Regions from separate parts of the Halopseudomonas xinjiangensis genome, predicted to be linked through region 2. Evidence: riboswitches for the same ligand, from Rfam matches in the RefSeq annotation. Region 2 holds a riboswitch; each other region holds the start of a gene.
The links. A riboswitch is a leader RNA that binds a small molecule or an ion and turns the genes downstream of it on or off. The one in region 2 is predicted to bind cobalamin.
Positions count from the first base shown of each region.

Region 1: linked by a shared signal. The riboswitch ahead of btuB (TonB-dependent vitamin B12 receptor) and the one ahead of BLT85_RS12895 (TonB-dependent receptor domain-containing protein) in region 2 are both predicted to bind cobalamin.
Region 3: linked by a shared signal. The riboswitch ahead of BLT85_RS16235 (cobaltochelatase subunit CobN) and the one ahead of BLT85_RS12895 (TonB-dependent receptor domain-containing protein) in region 2 are both predicted to bind cobalamin.

Region 1 is NZ_LT629736.1:1,678,872-1,684,732, forward strand. It holds gene cobO (cob(I)yrinic acid a,c-diamide adenosyltransferase) at 1-198, opposite strand, end outside; gene BLT85_RS07660 (hypothetical protein) at 234-809, opposite strand; gene btuB (TonB-dependent vitamin B12 receptor) at 848-2,668, opposite strand; cobalamin riboswitch at 2,781-3,026, opposite strand; gene cadR (Cd(II)/Pb(II)-responsive transcriptional regulator) at 3,154-3,606, shown strand; gene BLT85_RS07675 (hypothetical protein) at 3,616-3,867, opposite strand; gene BLT85_RS16655 (cytochrome c oxidase subunit 3) at 3,864-4,079, opposite strand; gene BLT85_RS16660 (hypothetical protein) at 4,172-4,384, opposite strand; gene BLT85_RS16835 (hypothetical protein) at 4,495-4,746, opposite strand; partial or broken gene BLT85_RS16845 (cbb3-type cytochrome c oxidase subunit I) at 4,858-5,222, opposite strand; gene BLT85_RS16770 (hypothetical protein) at 5,231-5,374, opposite strand.
Region 2 is NZ_LT629736.1:2,773,965-2,779,825, reverse strand. It holds gene BLT85_RS12915 (retropepsin-like aspartic protease family protein) at 1-215, shown strand, start outside; gene ribA (GTP cyclohydrolase II) at 332-943, shown strand; gene BLT85_RS12905 (hypothetical protein) at 943-1,368, shown strand; gene BLT85_RS12900 (cobalamin-binding protein) at 1,368-2,207, shown strand; gene BLT85_RS12895 (TonB-dependent receptor domain-containing protein) at 2,287-4,101, opposite strand; cobalamin riboswitch at 4,206-4,401, opposite strand; gene dxs (1-deoxy-D-xylulose-5-phosphate synthase) at 4,431-5,861, opposite strand, start outside.
Region 3 is NZ_LT629736.1:3,440,876-3,446,736, forward strand. It holds gene BLT85_RS16220 (acyl-CoA thioesterase) at 1-183, opposite strand, end outside; gene ligD (DNA ligase D) at 370-2,952, shown strand; gene BLT85_RS16230 (DUF2188 domain-containing protein) at 2,972-3,196, shown strand; gene BLT85_RS17035 (small membrane protein YohP) at 3,270-3,356, shown strand; cobalamin riboswitch at 3,485-3,616, shown strand; gene BLT85_RS16235 (cobaltochelatase subunit CobN) at 3,700-5,861, shown strand, end outside.

The DNA.
Region 1 (5,861 bases), 1.1 Mb from region 2:
GGTTTCCTCACCGGTACTGCGTGCGCCCTTGATGAACTGGACGATGCCCACCTTGTAACCGTGGCCGAGCGAGCGAGCCGCCATGCCGAACGCGGAGCTGCTCTTGCCCTTGCCGTTGCCGGTCAACACCAGGAGCAGCCCGTGTTCATCCTGGGCCTGGGCGATCTTCTCGTCCATTACCGCCTTCTTGCGCTGCATGCGCAGGCGGTGACGTTCATCGCGTTCGGCGTCGCTCACGCGTGACGGTCCTGCCCGTTGCGCAGCGGCGCCGCGGCGTGAAGCGCTGCATACAACAGCGCAGCGACAGCCACGTAGAAGGCCATGGTCGCCAGATACTGCGGATAGTAGGTCGCGATCCGCTCAAGCATGCCAACGAACGTCGGCTCGGCGTAACGGCCAGAGAAGAAGTAGAACCCGCCGCTGGAGAACAACTGGCATACCAGCGCGCTGACCGACATCACACCGGCAAGAACCGGCAGGCTACGCAGGCTGTCCTGGTGCCAGCGAGCGTACAGACGACCGCCAAACCACAGCGCGGCGTAGGCGGGAACCAGCATCCAGTAGGCTACGGTCATGCAGTGATGACCGGCGTTTGTCCAGCCAACACTCATGACGTCCATGAAGGTCGCCTGCAGAAACAGCGCAGGGAAGATCCAGCGCGGACGCAGCAACACGCCAGCGAGGAAAAACACCGCCCACGAGGCGCTGCGCAGGTTCACCAGATCGAAATGGCTCCCCCGTGTCATCGCCATCAACAGGACCAGGGCGACGCCCACGATCACCTGGCTACGTTTGGATAGTTCGAGCATGTATTTCCCCTTTTTTGCTGTCGTTATAAGTCAACTTCTCAAATCGGTTGGTAGCGCAAGGTCAGATAACCGGCCCGGCCCGGCTGCTGATAGGTACGGGCGGTTTCATAATCGGTATCGAACAGGTTGGTCACACTGACCTGTACCCGCCAAGCATGGCTGAACCAGTACTGGGCGCGTAGATCGACTGTATTGTAGCCAGACAACTCGTTGGTGTTCTGGGTATTGTCCCAACGGCGCCCTTCGGCATGCACGCTGGCGCCGACGCCAACCGAGCCGAAGCGGCGATCGACGTCAAGATTGAACAACTGTTCTGCCCGGCGTGGCAACAGCTCACCCTGGTTGGCGCGACTGGAACGGTTCGCCGGGTCCTGCAGAGTCAGATTGGTGCGCCAGTCCCAGCTCAGCCACTGGCTGCCCAGACCCATCTCGACACCCCGGATGACTGCCTTGTCGATGTTGTACGCGCGCAGCCCGTCTCCTTGGTTGAAGTAGGCAATCAGATCATCGATCTCGTTGTGGAATACGGCTACCGACCAGTCCCCCCAGCCATGCTCGCCGTTCAGGCCTGCCTCGATATTCTTCGATGTCTCGTCAGTGATATCGGGGTTGCCGTAAAACGGATGGTACAGCTGGTTGAAGGTCGGAGCCTTGTAGGCAGTACCGTAGCTGAGGGTGGCCTGTATCGCCTGGCTGAGCGCGAAACCGTAGCCGACGCTACCTGTGTTGTGCCGACCGTGTGCTTCGTTATCGTCACTGCGAAGGCCGAGCTGCCAGGAATGGCGACCGAAGTCGGCAAGATACTGAGCATAGATGCCATGGTTGTCGCGGCTGTCTTCACGAAAATCCGTGGTGCCGTTGACCGAATCGTCGAGGTAGTCGTAGCCCAGCGTCAGTAGCTGATCCTTGGCGATCTCCACGTCGTTCTGCCAACCGAAACTGTCCCGACGGGTATCGATCCGCGTATCGAATACGCTGCCGTTGAAGGTGTCGAGCTTGTCTTCGCTGCGCCCCGCCTGAATGGTCATCCGCCATGGATCGATCGGCGAAAATGCTGCCCGGGCACCGTAGGTCTTGAGCACATTGTCCGCGTTGGCCTTACGTCCGGAGTCGAAATCGTTATGCGAGTGCACTTCGGTCACGTAGCCGTCCAGTTCCAGGCCGTTATCGAATCGATAACCGCCGTTGAGATTCGCTGCCAGCTCGCGGTAGCCGTCATGGTCCGGCTCGGGCGAAGGCGCACCGGGACGCGCGTCTATCCCACGCGTATCCAGGCTGCTGATACCCAGGTTGTACCAGGCATTGCCATGCCCGCCCGATACGCCGGCGCTGCCAGCGTGATGGTTGCGGCTGCCGACAGTGACCGACGCGTACGGATTGACGCCATCCTGCTCGCCGCGCCGGGTGAAGATCTGTATGACGCCACCTATAGCCTCGGAGCCGTACAGACTGGAGCGAGGCCCGCGTACAACTTCAATGCGCTCGATCAGCTCCACCGGCAGGTTCTGCCAGGCCGCGTCGCCGGTCGTCGCCGACCCCGTGCGGACGCCGTCGATCAGCACCAGCACGTGATTGCTGTTGCTGCCACGAATGCTCACCGTGGTGTTCTTGCCGGGGCCTCCGGTGTTGGTCAGGCTGATGCCCGGTACCCGGCGCAGCAGATCAGGCACGCTTGTCGCCTGCAAACGCTCGATTTCATAACGACCTATGACACTGGTGGCGGCGATGCCGGGCGTACTGCTCTGAGTGGTCCGGGTGGCGGTGACCACCTGATCGTCGAGACGATAGGGGTTTGCCAGAGACAAGCTGGAAGTACTGACGATGGCCACGGCCACCGAAGCGGAAAGAAAGGTTTTCATCTGAGTGCGCTGCTCCGTCGTGCCTACCCGCACGACCCTGCTGTTGGTATTGCAGGGCGAGCAACGCTGGCAGACGGCACGAGAGCCGAACACCCGCAGAAGCCCGCCGCTCTGCTGTGGAAAGCGTCAGGCCGGTCTCCGGGCTCACAAGTGAATGATCCATCGCGATGGATGATCGATTCGGCGATCGCACCTTCCCATGCCGAGGCACAGTGGTCTGAGCGATCGCTGCCGGCCAAGAGGCTGGCGGCACTTGTATACCGTTGCGGGGGCAGCGCCGGGATTGCTCGAAGAGCGCACCGGCTTCCCAGTTTCACCCACCGAATCATTGGCGGGCACCTGAAGCAGGCGCAAGGTTAGAAGTTTTGTAACAACGCGTCAACGACAGCGTCAGCGGCCATCCGCCCGCCAGGTCCGCTAACCTGGTTGCCAAGCCAGCACCCTCTAGCCACTATAGGATGAACCGGTCATTCGTTGAGGTGGACATGAGAATTGGAGAACTGGGTGCCAGCACCGCCTGCCAGGTGGAAACCATACGTTATTACGAGCAGCAACAACTGCTCCCCCCGCCCGCGCGAATGGCCAACAATTATCGCGTGTACGGGCCGGAGCACGTCGAGCGCCTGACCTTCATCCGTAACTGCCGCACCCTGGACATGACGCTCGACGAGATCAAGCGGCTGCTCGCCCTGCGCGACCAGCCCCAGGAAAGCTGCGAGACGGTGGACAGCCTGATCGACGAGCACATCACCCATGTGCAGGCTCGAATCAATGCCTTGCATGACCTGCAGAAGCAACTGGTCGAACTGCGCCACCGCTGCGGTGGCGCACGCGACATCGACAACTGCGCGATACTCGGCCAGCTCAATACGTCCGGGTCAATCAGCGCGCCGGATACGCAGGGCACGCACGTCGGCAACAGCCATCAGCACCGCTAGGATCGCACTTTAGCGCGTGAAGAGATCAGCCAGCGTCAGGGTGAACATCAGAACTATCCAGAAGCCGGCACCGAGCGCGAAAAAGCGCACCAGCGCGGGATGATCCTGCAGACGCACGAAGCCGCCGAGAAGCAGGACCACTTGCCCCGCAGAACCGATCAGCGCGAGCCAGGCGTAAGCGGGGAAAAAGTGAGCCAGCCCGACCATGCCGGCCAGCAGCGCCAGCAGGCCGATCCAGACGATGAATAGTCGTTGGCTCATGCGCCGCGCCCCACCAGGTACAGCGACGCGTAAAGCAATATCCAGATCGCGTCCACCAGGTGCCAATAAAAAGCGACTGCCTCGAGCGTGATCGCCCGTTCGGGCATCTTCATGTGGCCGGTATGGATGCGTAACAGCATGCCGATCGTCAGGGCGACGGCGACCAGTACGTGAATGGCGTGCAGCCCGGTGGCGAACAGATAGACGTGCATGTAGAGCCTCGCCGGCTGTGAGCTCAGCGGGGACTCCGGCGAGGTCGGCGGCGACAGTCCTTCGCGCACTTCCCAGGCGTACTCGAAACCCTTCAGCGCCAGAATGCCAGGCCAAACAGCGCGGCACCGCCCAGCATCCACTTCACCCGGCCGTATACCTGCCGCCGGGCCGCCTCGACCACCAGCGTCATGCACAGGCTGCCGGTCAGCAGCAGTGCGCTGTTGAAACCGGCAAGCAGGTAGTGCAAGTGTCCCATGGCCTCGGCAACTGCCTGGGTGTGGGCAACCCGATAGTAGTAGATCACCAGGCACGCCGCCGAACATCATCAGCTCTGTCGCCAGGAACAGCCATATGCCCAGGTAGGTCGCCTCGCGCTGCTGCGCAGGGGTCTGGAAATGCTCCGCCAAGTATTCCCTACGAGGTTCCATGAGTGGCCTCCGGCGGGTACTCGTAGGCTTCGAAATCGACAATGGGGATCTCCGCGAAGTTGTGCGTCGGCGGCGGCGAGGACGTGCGCCACTCGAGGCCGGCAGCGTCCCACGGATCATCGTCCGCCAGCGGACCATAGCGCAGCGACCAGAGCAGGTAGAAGAACGGCAGCACGTAACCGACCGCCAGGACCGCAGCGCCCGTCGACGACATGACATGCACGGAACATGAACTCATCCGGATAGCTGTGGTAGCGCCGCGGCATGCCCAGACAACCGAGGATGAACTGCGGAAAAAGGTCAGGTTGAAGCCGAAGAAGATGGTCGAAGCGGAGATCTTGCCCCACAGCTATGAATACATGCGCCCGGTCATCTTCGGCCACCAGAAGTGCAGCGCGCCGAAGAAGCCCGCTACCGCCGCGCCGATCATGATGTAGTGAAAATGCGCGACGACGAAGTGGTATCGTGCACGTGCACGTCCGCAGCCAGCAGCGCCAGGAACAATCCGGTCACGCCGCCGATGACGAACAAACCAATGAAGGTGACCGCGAACAGAAAGGGCGCATTGATCGTCAGGTTGCTCTTGTACAGTGTGGCGGTCCAGTTGTAGACCTTGATCGCCGAGGGAATCGCGACGGGAAAGCTTAGCAGCGAAAAGACCATGCTGGCGTACATCGATTGTCCGGCAACGAACATGTGATGCCCCCAGACCATGAAGCCGATTACCGCGATGGCCAGGCTGGAATAGGCAACGAAGCGATAGCCGAAGCGCCGTGGTGGAAATAGACGAAGTCCGGCAGTTCGGTGACGCGATTCCAGCGAATCGGTTTCCCCTCGACCAGGCTCTGCACCACCGGCTGGAGCATCTCTTCATCCGTCCATATCTGCGAATGGCAGTTCATGCAGGTGTGGGTTGCTGGCAATCCGGCAACCGAACTGGTTTCGCGGTGTCGTGGCAGTAGCGGCAATCAATCTGCAAGCCTCCCGCGTGACGCTCATGGGAAAACGGTACAGGCTGCCTGACGAACCAGCCCTTGCCGGTGCGGTAGTCGGAACGGTCGAACACGACGGCCGCGGCGAAGGCGCCGACAACTGTCAACAGGAGCAGGCCTAGTATCAGCCTCAGCCACATGTCAGCCGATCGCGGGAATAGTTGTGCCATGGCGTAGCGGTACCAATTTGTATCTGTCTGTTTCGTCAACCGAGCCGGGAGTGAGTTCCATCGGATCGCCGTCCTAGCCGTGAACGAATCCGGACCCGGTCAGTCCCAATCCGAAAGCGAGACCACAAGCGTCGTCCTAGACCAGATGGCCGGGTTCGCTCGTTTGGCAGCGCTGATAGGTTCAGCGGGAG
Region 2 (5,861 bases):
GCACCCCGATAAAGGCGACCACCGCCAGCGGACAGGTGTCCGGCTACCGGGTGAGTCTGGCGCGGGTGAAAGTCGGCAACATCGAACTCAGCAACGTCGATGGACTGGTTCTGGAAGGCGCCTTTCCGGTGGAAGTGTTGTTGGGGATGAGCTACCTGCGTAGGGTACGGATGGAAGACCAGGGTACGGTGCTGGTGTTGGAGCAGCGTTTTTGACGAGCTTTGGGGGCCGCCGGCCATGTGCCGATATTCATCCGGGCGAGAGCGTCGCCGCCACCGGCCGCACCTGCTAATATAGCCCCCCTTTTCAAGCGGTCAGACAGGAGATTGGTGTGCCAGTCACCTTTGTTGCGTCATCCCAGCTCCCCACCCAGTGGGGCACGTTCACCATGCATGGATTCCTCGAACCCGGCACCGGCAAGGAACACGTCGTGCTGACCATGGGTGACGTCGCTGACGGCCAGCCGGTTCTCGGCCGCCTGCATTCCGAATGCCTGACCGGCGATGCCCTGTTCAGCCTGCGCTGCGATTGTGGTTTCCAGCTCGAAGCTGCGCTAAAAGCAATCGCCGCAGAGGGTCGCGGCGCCTTGTTGTATCTACGCCAGGAAGGGCGTGGCATCGGACTGATGAACAAGATCCGTGCCTATCATCTGCAGGACAACGGCGCCGATACCGTCGAGGCCAACGTGCAACTCGGCTTCGGTGCCGATCAGCGTGACTACGCGATCTGCAAGCCGATGCTCGATCATCTGGGTATCACCAGTCTCAAGCTTCTGACCAACAATCCACGCAAGGTCAACGCGTTGAAAGATATCGGCATCGGTGTCGCCGACCGCCTGCCGCTGCAGTTTGGCCAGAATCCCCACAACAGCAAGTACTTGGCAACCAAAGCAGGCAAGCTCGGACATCTGCTGGGTAATCTGCATCAGGCCGAGGTGGAGTGATGGCTGAAGCTCGCACCCATTGGCAGGCTCTGCAGCGCAACTGGCGCATGCAGTGCGCAGCCTCGCTGATTCTGCCGGTCGCTCTGGTATGGTTTCTTGGCGACTGGGAACCCGCCTGGCCCGAGGGTGCGATGCCGCTGTTCATCGTCGGCCTGGCCAGCGTCGCGCCGACCCTGTGGCGCTTCCGCCAATACAAGCGGGCGCTGATCGAAGCCGACGCACAGAGTGCCTCGCCAACCGCCGAAGACGCATGGAGTCGTCTGCATCACCAGCAATTGCTGGGGCTGTTGCATGCCAAGCTCCCCGGCTGGATCGGCATACTGCATTACGTGTGCACCGCTGAGATTGTCCCGCTGGTCCTGCTGGTTCTTGCCACGCAGGGCATCATGTTGCTCTATCGACCGCCGTCTGCCTGGGTCAAGTAATGCGTGGGTGGCTGCTGGGCGCTGTGCTGTGCCTCAGCCTGCCAACGTCCGCAGCCGAGCGCATCGTCAGCCTGGCGCCTTTTCTCACCGACATGGTGCTGCTTTTCGAGGCCGAAGCCAGGCTTGTCGGTGTGCTCGATGACCAATCCCTTCCCGGCGAACTGGACGGCGTGCAGCGTGTGGGTGCCCACCAGTCCCTGTCCCTTGAACGCATAGTCACGCTGCGTCCCGACCTGGTGCTGGGATGGACCTCAGGAAATTCCCCCGAACTGCTGACTCGTCTCGAGTCGCTCGGTATCGCAGTGCGGCGTTTCGATCCGCAGACGCTGCAGGCTATCGACCGCATGACTCTCGCTTTGGGCGACCTGCTCGGTGAGCGCGAGCGAGCTCAAGCGCTGAGCACAGCCTATCGAGTGCAGTTGTCCAGTTCGCTCAGAAGCTCGCCGGGCGAAGGGCCGGACGTGTTCGTACAGTTGTGGAGGGAACCGATCTTTACTGTGGCTGGTGAGCAGCTTCTGAGCGATGTGCTGAGACATTGCGGTGCGCGCAATGTGTTTGCGTCGTTACCCGGACTGGCACCGCAGATCAGTGTCGAGGCGGTGCTGGCGGCGCAGCCGGATGTGATCCTCGCGCTGGCGGAAGAGAGGAGCCAGGCGGCTGGTTGGCTGGAGCGGTGGTCCGCTTATCCGCAACTTCCGGCGGTGCGGCATGACAGGTTGTATGCGCTGCACAGCGACGCCTTGGTCAGGCCGACCCCTGCGATTGCTCGCGGGGTAGCAGAGCTGTGCGGCCTGCTCGCTGCGGGCAGAGCGCACCCTGCGGCTGACCAAAAGCGCTAGCCCCGCCCCGGCCCTGTTCCCAGAGGCAACCTGGCGCAGGCCGCCGCATCAAGCAGATGCGCGCGGCTGCCCGCTGTTTTTACAGGGTCGGCGTCCAGGTCATTGATAGTCGGGCGTTGAGCTGTTCTTCCTGATAGGCGTATGTGCGCCCGGCGTAGGAATAGTTAGCCAGTCGATAGTCGCGTTCCAGAAGATTGCTGATGGCCAGGTCCCAGCGCAGGGAGGGCAGCATCCGCCAGCTTGCTCTGGCTTCCAGCGTGCCGAAACCTGACAGCTCCTGTTGATTGGCCCTGTCGTTGTATCGCTGGCTGTTGGCGATGATGGTGAACCCAACGCCGATATTGCCGAACTGGCGGTCCGCGTCGAGGCTCAACGTGCGTTTGGCCCGGCGGGGCAGTTGCCTGCCGGTGCCGCGCTCACGTGGATCCAGCCAGGCGGCTGACGCAGTGGTTTGCCAACCCAGTACATCTCTGGTCGCGCTCAGCTCGAGTCCGTGAATACGAGCCTGGGAAATGTTCTGCGCCACGTAGAACGGGTCCAGCAGAATCATATCCTCGATATCGGTGCGAAATGCCGCCACCTGCAGCGAGGTTTCATCCACCTCTCCGCGCCACTGCAGTTCGTAGCTCTTCGACCATTCCGGGTCGAGGAGGGGGTTGGCGCCGTACGCCGTGTAAAGGTCGTTGAATGTCGGGGCGCGAAAGCCTTCGCCATAGGATGCGACCAGCTGCTGACCGTTGGCGAGTGGCACGATCAACGCCGCATTGCGAGTGTTGGCGTGACCGAATTGTTCGCTATCGTCGTGCCGCCAGCCCAGTTCGGCACTGATGCGCTCTCCGCTGAAGCGGTACTGGGCGAAGGCTGCCCGGTTGTAGCGCTCGGTCCGCGTGAATTCCGAATTGCTGCGGAGCCGGTCCTCATACCAGTCGAGCCCGGTCTGCAGTTGATGAGCGTCGCTGAGCTTCAGCGTATTCAACCAGCTGGCGGAGTCGCGGTAGGTGTTGTAGGTATAGCTGGCAAAGTCATACAGGCTGTCGCGCTTATCCTCGACGTGGCCTGCCTCCAACCTTGCGGTCCAGACCCGGTTGGCTTGCCATTGAAGGTGGGTCGAGACAGTGCTCAGGCGAAAGTCGTCTTCCGGGTTGCCGAACAGGTCGTACTCGGTATTGCCCGATTGCTCGTTGAGCCGCAGACCCACATCCAACGTATCGGTAATCCAATGTCTTACGCTGAGGTTGTACGCTTCGTTGCGATAACCGTCGCGGTCTTCGTCGCCGCCGGCATTGTGCCGGGTGCGGTCGATGCCGGCAGTCTCGTTGAGGGTCCCACCGATGTCGACAGTGGTACGTTCGTCGCCTCCGGAAAGCGCCAGGCTGCGAGTGTAGGTCTGGTTGCTGCCAATACCGAGCTTCACGCGTGGTCTGAGCCCGGGCTCGCCTTGGCGCGTGAAAATCTGCACGACCCCACCAATGGCATCCGAACCGTATATGGCGGAGCGTGGACCGCGTATGACCTCGATTCGATCGATGTTCTCGACGTTGATAAATTCCAGGCTGGGCTGCCCGGCCGAGGCGCTGCCAATGCGTTGACCGTCGATCAGAACCAGGCTTTGCGTAGCGCTGGTCCCGCGTAGCGAAAGCGTCGTCAGGCTGCCAAGTCCGCCATTGCTGGTGATTGAAGCACCCGGAACGCGGCGCAACAGGTCGGCTACGCTGTAGGGCTGCAGGCGCTCAATGTCGGCACGGGTGAAAATGCTACTGGCTGCGGTACTGCTACTGGCGGGCTGCGGCTGCCGCGATGCAGTAACGATGGTGTCGCTCAGGGCGATCGAGTCGGCCGCTACAGCCAGGCTCGAGCTCAGCAGTGCGGGAATGAAAATCAGGGGCTTGTTCATATATATCCTCAAAAGAATCTTTTGAGGAGGGCGAAAGTCGGCAGAAATGGGGCGTCCTGGAGGGCGGCCGCACGCCTGCGCTGACCGGTGGCGCCCTCCGCGTCACCTCAGCAATCGTCAGGGCCGGTCTCCGGACTCACGACTTCAAGCGCGTTGCCTTCCCATGCCGAAGCACAGTGGCTGGTGACGCGCTCTGCAGGTCAGACCTGCGATCGTTTACCGTTGCGGGGGCAGCGTCGGGGTTGCACCGACTTCCCGTTTCACCCGGCCTTGGCCGGGCACCCTGCGATTGGAAAGCCGGGCGACTCTAGGGGTTTGCCGTTAGAGGGTCAAGCCTGCTTGATGGCTGGCTTGCCGATCGATGCGAGACGTGTGCGGATGGAGCGCTCGATACCGGCCGCGTCGAGGCCGCACTCAACCAGCATTTCGGACGGTTTGGCGTGTTCGACGTAGACGTCCGGCAGGCCGAGGTTCAGCACGGGCTTGCTGATGCCTTCGGCGAGCAACCATTCGTTGACCGCGCTCCCAGCGCCGCCCATGACCGCGTTTTCTTCTACCGTCACCAGCAGATCGTGTTGCTCGGCGAGCTGGCGCACCAGATCGGTATCCAGGGGTTTGACGAAACGCATATTGGCGACTGTAGCATCCAGCGAGGCCGCTGCGGTCAAGGCGTTGGCATGGAGGGTGCCAAAGCAGAGTATCGCTACCGACCTACCCTGACGGGTAATCACGCCCTTCCCAATCGGCAAGGACTCCAGCGCCGGATCGATCGCCACGCCCGGACCGGTGCCTCGCGGGTAGCGAACGGCCGCGGGACCTGAGAACAGAAAGCCGGTGCTGAGCATTTGTCGCGTTTCGTTCTCGTCCGCCGGGGCCATGATGACCATGTTTGGCAGACACCGAAGGTAGGAAAGGTCGAAGCTGCCGGCATGAGTCGGACCGTCTTCACCCACCAGGCCCGCGCGATCGATGGCGAACAGCACATCGAGATTCTGCACGGCGACGTCGTGCACCAGTTGATCGTATGCACGCTGCAGGAAGGTCGAGTAAATCGCCACTACCGGCTTCATGCCTTCGCAGGCCATACCCGCGGCCAACGTCACCGCATGCTGTTCGGCGATTGCGACGTCGAAGTAGCGATCAGGAAAACGCTCGCTGAAAGCGATCAGGTCGGAGCCTTCTTTCATCGCCGGGGTGATGCCGACGAGGCGCTTGTCATGCGCGGCCATGTCGCACAGCCATTGGCCGAAGACATTCGAAAACTTCGGCTTGCTGGCGCTGGTGGAGGTCGCTGCGACCGGCTTGGGCTCGAGCTTGGTGATGGCGTGATAGCCGATCGGATCGGCCTCGGCTGGCGAAAATCCCCGGCCTTTCTGCGTGATGACGTGAAGAAGCTGCGGCCCTTTGAGCTTGCGCATATTCGCCAGCGTGGTAATCAGAGTCGGCAGATCGTGTCCGTCGATCGGCCCGATGTAGTTCCAGCCAAGCTCCTCGAACATGGTGCCTGGCACCAGCATGCCTTTGGCATGCTCCTCGGTGCGCCTCGCCAGTTCCCACGCCTGCGGAATCTTCGAAAGTACCTTTTTGCTGCCCTCGCGCATATGCGAGTAGGTGCGGCTGGAAAGGATCTTTGCCAGATAGTTGGAGAGGCCGCCGACATTGCGCGAGATGGACATGTCGTTGTCGTTGAGCACCACCAGCATGTCCGGTTCAACGTCCGATGCGTGGTTGAGGGCTTCGAATGCCATCCCCGCCGTCAG
Region 3 (5,861 bases), 670 kb from region 2:
GCGAATGTCATCGGAAAACCAGGCATCCTTTCCGAACATGTCCATATGCGCCAGCAGGCGCGCTTCCTGATGCAGCTGATAGATCCTCGAGTTGTTCACGTGCCGCCAGGTATCCAGGTCGGTATAGCGGGGCGTGATCGAGCAGCGGAAGATGGCCTCGCCCGGTTTGTCGCTTGCACTCATCTGGTCGAATCCTCGAAATCGTTATCAGCGCGAAAGGATGGCGGCTCCGGTGGCTTGCGCGCAACCGGATCCAGGCTGAATCACCAGTGCAAATAGCCTTCTATCGCAGGTCCGGTGGGCAGTGCTCCGGTGAACCTTGCGCGGCGGTGCGGCTCTTAACTAACAGGTACCAGCCAGAGAACGCGTATGAGCCAGCCACTGGAAGAGTACAACCGCAAGCGTGATTTCGCCGCTACGCCCGAACCTTCCGGCGAGGGGAAAAAGCGCCGCGCCAGCAAGCGAAGCGGCGGCGACAAGGCGCTGCAATTCTGCATTCAGAAGCACGACGCCACCCGCCTGCACTATGACTTCCGTCTGGAGTTGAACGGTACGCTGAAAAGCTGGGCGATACCCAAGGGGCCGAGTCTGGATCCCAAGTCGCGGCGCCTGGCCGTGCATGTGGAAGACCATCCGCTGGATTACGCCACCTTCGAAGGACACATCCCCGAAGGGCATTACGGTGCGGGCGATGTCATCGTCTGGGATCGGGGCGTGTGGATTCCGCAGGGTGATGCCGAAGCGGACTACGCGAAAGGCAAACTGAAGTTCGAGCTGCAGGGTGAGAAGCTTTCCGGCGTATGGAATCTGGTGCGCACCCGCATGGATGGCAAGAAGGAGCAGTGGTTTCTGATCAAGTCCAACGACGAGGTCGCCCGCCCGGAAAACGAGTTCGACGTCGTCGCCGAGCAACCGCACAGCGTGCTCAGTGACCGTACCATCGTCGAGAAGAAGCGCGGCAAGAAAGCTGCGGCCAAGGTCGACAAGGAGGCGACTCCCAGGGCGGTGAAGAAAAAACCGGCCACGCCGCGCACGACGAAATCTTCGAAACTCACGGGCGCCGAGCCGGCGCCGCTTCCCGAATCGATCAAGCCGGAGCTGGCGACTCTGGTCGAGACGATCCCGGACGGCGACTGGCGCTACGAAATCAAGTTTGACGGCTACCGAATCATGGCGCGTATCGAAGATGGTGAAGTCCGTCTATTGACGCGCAACGGGCACGACTGGACGGCGAAGATGCCACGCCAGGCCGAGGCGCTGGCCAGTCTGGCGCTGGAATCCGCCTGGCTCGATGGCGAAATGGTTGTCACCGATGAGAACGATCTTCCGGATTTTCAGGCGCTGCAGAACGCCTTCGAGGAAGGCAAAAGCGGTGGCATTGTTTACTACCTCTTCGACATGCCCTATCTGAACGGCATGGATCTGCGCAAGGTGCCGCTGGAGGCGCGCCGCGGCGCGCTGGCCGAGGTGCTACAACGCAGCGAAGACGACATCCTGCGGTTTTCCGAAGACTTCGACGAATCGCCGGATGCGATGCTCAACAGCGCCTGCCAGATGAAGATGGAAGGTTTGATCGGCAAGCGTTCCGGTAGCACCTACGTATCACGTCGCAGCAATGACTGGATCAAGCTCAAATGCAAGCATCGACAGGAGTTCGTCATCGTCGGCTTCAGCGAGCCCAAGGGTAGCCGCAGTGGCTTCGGGGCGTTGCTGCTTGGCCTGCACGATACCGACAGTGGCGAACTGCGCTATGCCGGCAAGGTCGGCACCGGTTTCAACGAGGCGACCTTGCGCAGCATTCACAAGCAGCTCAAGCCGCTCGAGACGGACAAGCCGGCAGTCGCCAACCCGCCCAAGGGCGCCGATGCCCGAGGCGTGCACTGGCTCAAGCCGAACCTACTGGCCGAAGTGTCGTTCGCCGAGATGACCAAGGATGGCAGCGTGCGGCATGCCGTGTTCCAGGGGTTGCGCGACGACAAGCCCGCCAGGGACATCGTCGCCGAAAAGCCTGCCGCAGCGGCTCCAGCCCGCGGCAAGAGTCAGACTGCGGGCCGCAAGGCGGCCAAGGCCGGGCCGAACCTGCGGATTACGCACCCCGACCGGGTGATCGACGCCAGCAGCTCGACCACCAAACTGCAGCTCGCCGAATACTACGCCAGGGTCGCTGGCTGGATGCTGCCGCATCTGGAGAACCGCCCGGTTGCGCTGGTCCGCGCCCCGGAGGGTCTGTCGGGTGAGCTGTTCTTCCAGAAGAACGCCGATCGTCTGGCCATTCCCGGCATCGAGACGATGGGCAAGGAGTACTCCGGCCAGCCGGTGATGATGGTCAACAACGCCGAGGCGCTAATCGGTGCAGTGCAGATGGGGACCATCGAATTCCACACCTGGAACGCGACCTCGGCTGACCTGGAGCGGCCGGACCGATTCATCCTTGATCTCGACCCCGACCCGGCGCTGCCCTGGAAGGCGATGGTCGAGGCGACCCAGCTCACCCTGGCTGTGCTCGACGAGCTGGGTCTTCAATCGTTCGCCAAGACCAGTGGCGGCAAGGGGATTCACCTGGTGGTACCGCTTACCCCATCGGCCGGGTGGAGCGAAGTCAAGACCTTCAGCCAGGCGATCGTCAAGCATATGGCCAAGCTGTTGCCGGACCGCTTTTCCGCCGTCTCCGGCCCGAAAAACCGTGTTGGACGCATATTCATCGACTATCTGCGAAACAGCCAGGGCGCGACCACTATCGGTCCGTTCGCCGCCCGCACCCGCGAAGGCATGCCGGTCTCGGTGCCGATCTTCCGTGAAGAGATCACCGAGATCCCCAGCGCCAACCTGTGGACCGTCCACAACCTGCATGAGCGGCTTGAGGAGCTGGACGAGGACCCCTGGGCCGGTTACGCCGCAGTCGAACAGACCATTACCGCCGAGATGCGCGAGCGTCTGGGCATGAAACGCTGACCGCCGAGAGGGGACCCCCATGCAGAACTATCACGTCACACCGACCGACAACGGCTGGCAACTGATCAAGGAAGGCGCGTCGCGACCGGCCCGCCGCGCACAGACCAAAAAGGAAATGCTTGAGCTGATGCAAGAGTTCATGGAGGGCAAGACCGCCTCGGTGAAGATTCATCTGCAGGACGGCAGCATCCAGGAGGAGCGCACCTATCCGCGTCGAGCGGATCCGGCCAGCAGCCCGGGCTGAGTCGCGCTTCGTCCGAACCTCCGGGTACCAGCCGTGTCACACGCTTCGAACATCCTTTTTTCAGGAGCAACGCATGCTTAAGTTTCTTGCCAGCACCGTCGGTATCATTTTCCTCATAGGCCTGTTGGTCATCATCGGTCTGCTCATGCTGATTTTCTGAGCCTACCGCAGGGCGGAACGGGTCAGCCGGGACCGGCTGGTTCACGCCGCCCCGCGCGTTTTGCCACCTGCGTGCTTGATTCCACTTCGCGCACTGCGTATGGTGCTGCGCTTGTCAGCGCCCGGCGCTGATCGACTGGAGTGCGCGGTGCCCGTAACCATGGGCTAATTGGAAGACAGTCGAATGCTGTCGCTGCCCCCGCAACGGTAGGGTCGTTTCGAACGACCGAGCCCGATACAGCCCACACTCCCCAGGTAAGGTTGCGGTGGGCGACCTCCCGATAGAGACAGCAACGCGCCCGCGTACTGTTTTCGTCGGTAGCCCACGTCATGACGGAGTGGGCATGCGACACCATCGATATCTCTTTCTGCTGTTTTTCGTCGGCCTGCTCTGGCCGGCTCTGGGTCATGCCCGCATCAATGCCATCGTCTCGCAGTACAGCGCTGCCGAGTTCGCCTCTGCGGCCGGCATGTTCGACGCCTCCGGCGCGAAGCTGGCAGTAAGCGCACGCACCCCCGAACAACTGACAGAACTGAGCGATGCCGAGATCGAGCAATGGCTGGCCGAGGGCACACAGCTGCTGGTGGTCGGTTTGTTCGGTCCGGAGACCGAACGCCTGCAGCCACTACTGCAGCGTTGGCGCGGCAACGATATGTTCATCATGCATAGCGAGCTGCATCTGGTCGCGCTGTCGCGGAGCTCGGGAAAACCGGTTTTCGACACAACCGAACAGGCACGCCTGCTCGGCGCGCAGAAGCCGGGTGATGATCTCGCCGGCTGGGTCAGCCAACTGCAGCAAGCGCATCCACAGCAGGCTGAGTGGATAGAAGCCCGCAGCTACTGGCTGTCTGGAGGCAGCGACAACATTGCGCGCCTGCTCGGTTGGCTTGCCGCCCGTCAAGATCCGCGAATTGAAGTCGCTGCGCCTGTGCCGCGCCCCGCCTGGCGCTTCTACCAGAATGGCGCTATCCGCGAAGCAGCTGAGCTGCAGTGGCAGGAAGGACGGGCAGTGGCCATCATTGACCACAGCCGCGCCGACCGCAGCGGTGATCGGCAGCTCAACGACGAGTTGTGCAAGGCCCTCGCCGCTCGCAAGCTTGGCTGCGTCAGTCTGTTTGCCGACTGGGGCGAGGGCACAGTGGCTGCGCTGCGCTGGTTGGTGGAGGGCGAACACCCGCCGCTGGCTGCGGTGGTGGTGTTGCAGGACTTCGTCATGGGTGGCGGCGAAGGGCGCGACCAGGCGACGGCACTGCTGGCGCAACTTGACGTTCCGGTAATCAAGGGGCTGCGTCTGGATGACCGTGACGAGAACGCCTGGCAGCTGTCCAGTGACGGGATTGGCCGCGACAAGGTGCATTACCAACTGGCCTTACCTGAACTGCAGGGCAGCAGCCAGCCGCTTGCGCTGGCTACCTGGCAGTCGGCGCGGCTCGATCCGGTCAGCGGCATCCGTTACGGCTTCAGTGTGCCGGTGGTCGAGCGGGTCGAGTCACTGGCCGATCGCGTTCGTGGTTGGCAGCGTCTGCAAGTGAAAGCGAATGCCGACAAGCGAGTGGCTATCGTCTATTACAACCACCCGCCGGGGCGGCATAACATCGGCGCCGACAACCTCGACGTGCCGCAGTCGCTGTTTGAAATGCTCAAGCGCCTGCAGGCCGAGGGCTACGCGACCGGACCTCTGCCGGAGTCGCCCGAGGCGCTACTTGAACTCTTGCAGGAGCGCGGGGTAAACCTGCCCGAGCATAACGACGCGTTGGCGCACATGGCCAAGCATGTGCAACGGGTCAGTGCCGATAGTTACCGCGATTGGTTCGCCGGCCTTCCCCAGGCTTTGCAGGCCGAGATGGTGCAGGGCCCGTTGGGTTACTGGCATGCCCAGTTGCGCAGGGCGATCGAAGCGTCCGAGTTCGAGCGAGCCGGTCAGGTGCTCGAGCAAGGCAGCAGCGAGCTGCACCATGTGCTCGACGGGGTCGATCATCCGGCTCGTCAACGGGCGCTGGATCTGCTGGCGCAGCTTGAAGCACTTTATCAGACCGCCTTGCAGCAACCATCGCAGGCCGACTGGCCTGGCGCTGAAGCGCTGGTCGATGCCCTTGCTGCGACCGGCATCGAAGGGCTGCGCGGGTGGGGTGCGGCCCCCGGACGGGTCATGGTCCATGAAGACGAGCTGATCCTGCCCGGGCTGCGTTTCGGCAACGTATTCATCGGACCTCAGCCGCCGCGCGGCTGGGAAGTGGACGAAGAACTGTTGCATGCCAATCTGGTGTTTCCGCCACCCCACCAGTATCTGGCGTTCTATCACTGGCTGCGCGACGACTTCGCCGCCGACGCCATCGTCCATCTCGGCCGGCATTCCACCTATGAATTCCTGCCGCGCCGGCGTGCGGCGCTGAGCGACGAAGACTATCCGCTACAGATCATTGGCGATGTGCCCAGCATTTATCCGTACATCGTCGACGGGGTCGGCGAGGGCATCCAGGCCAAGCGCCGCGGTCTGGCGGTCAT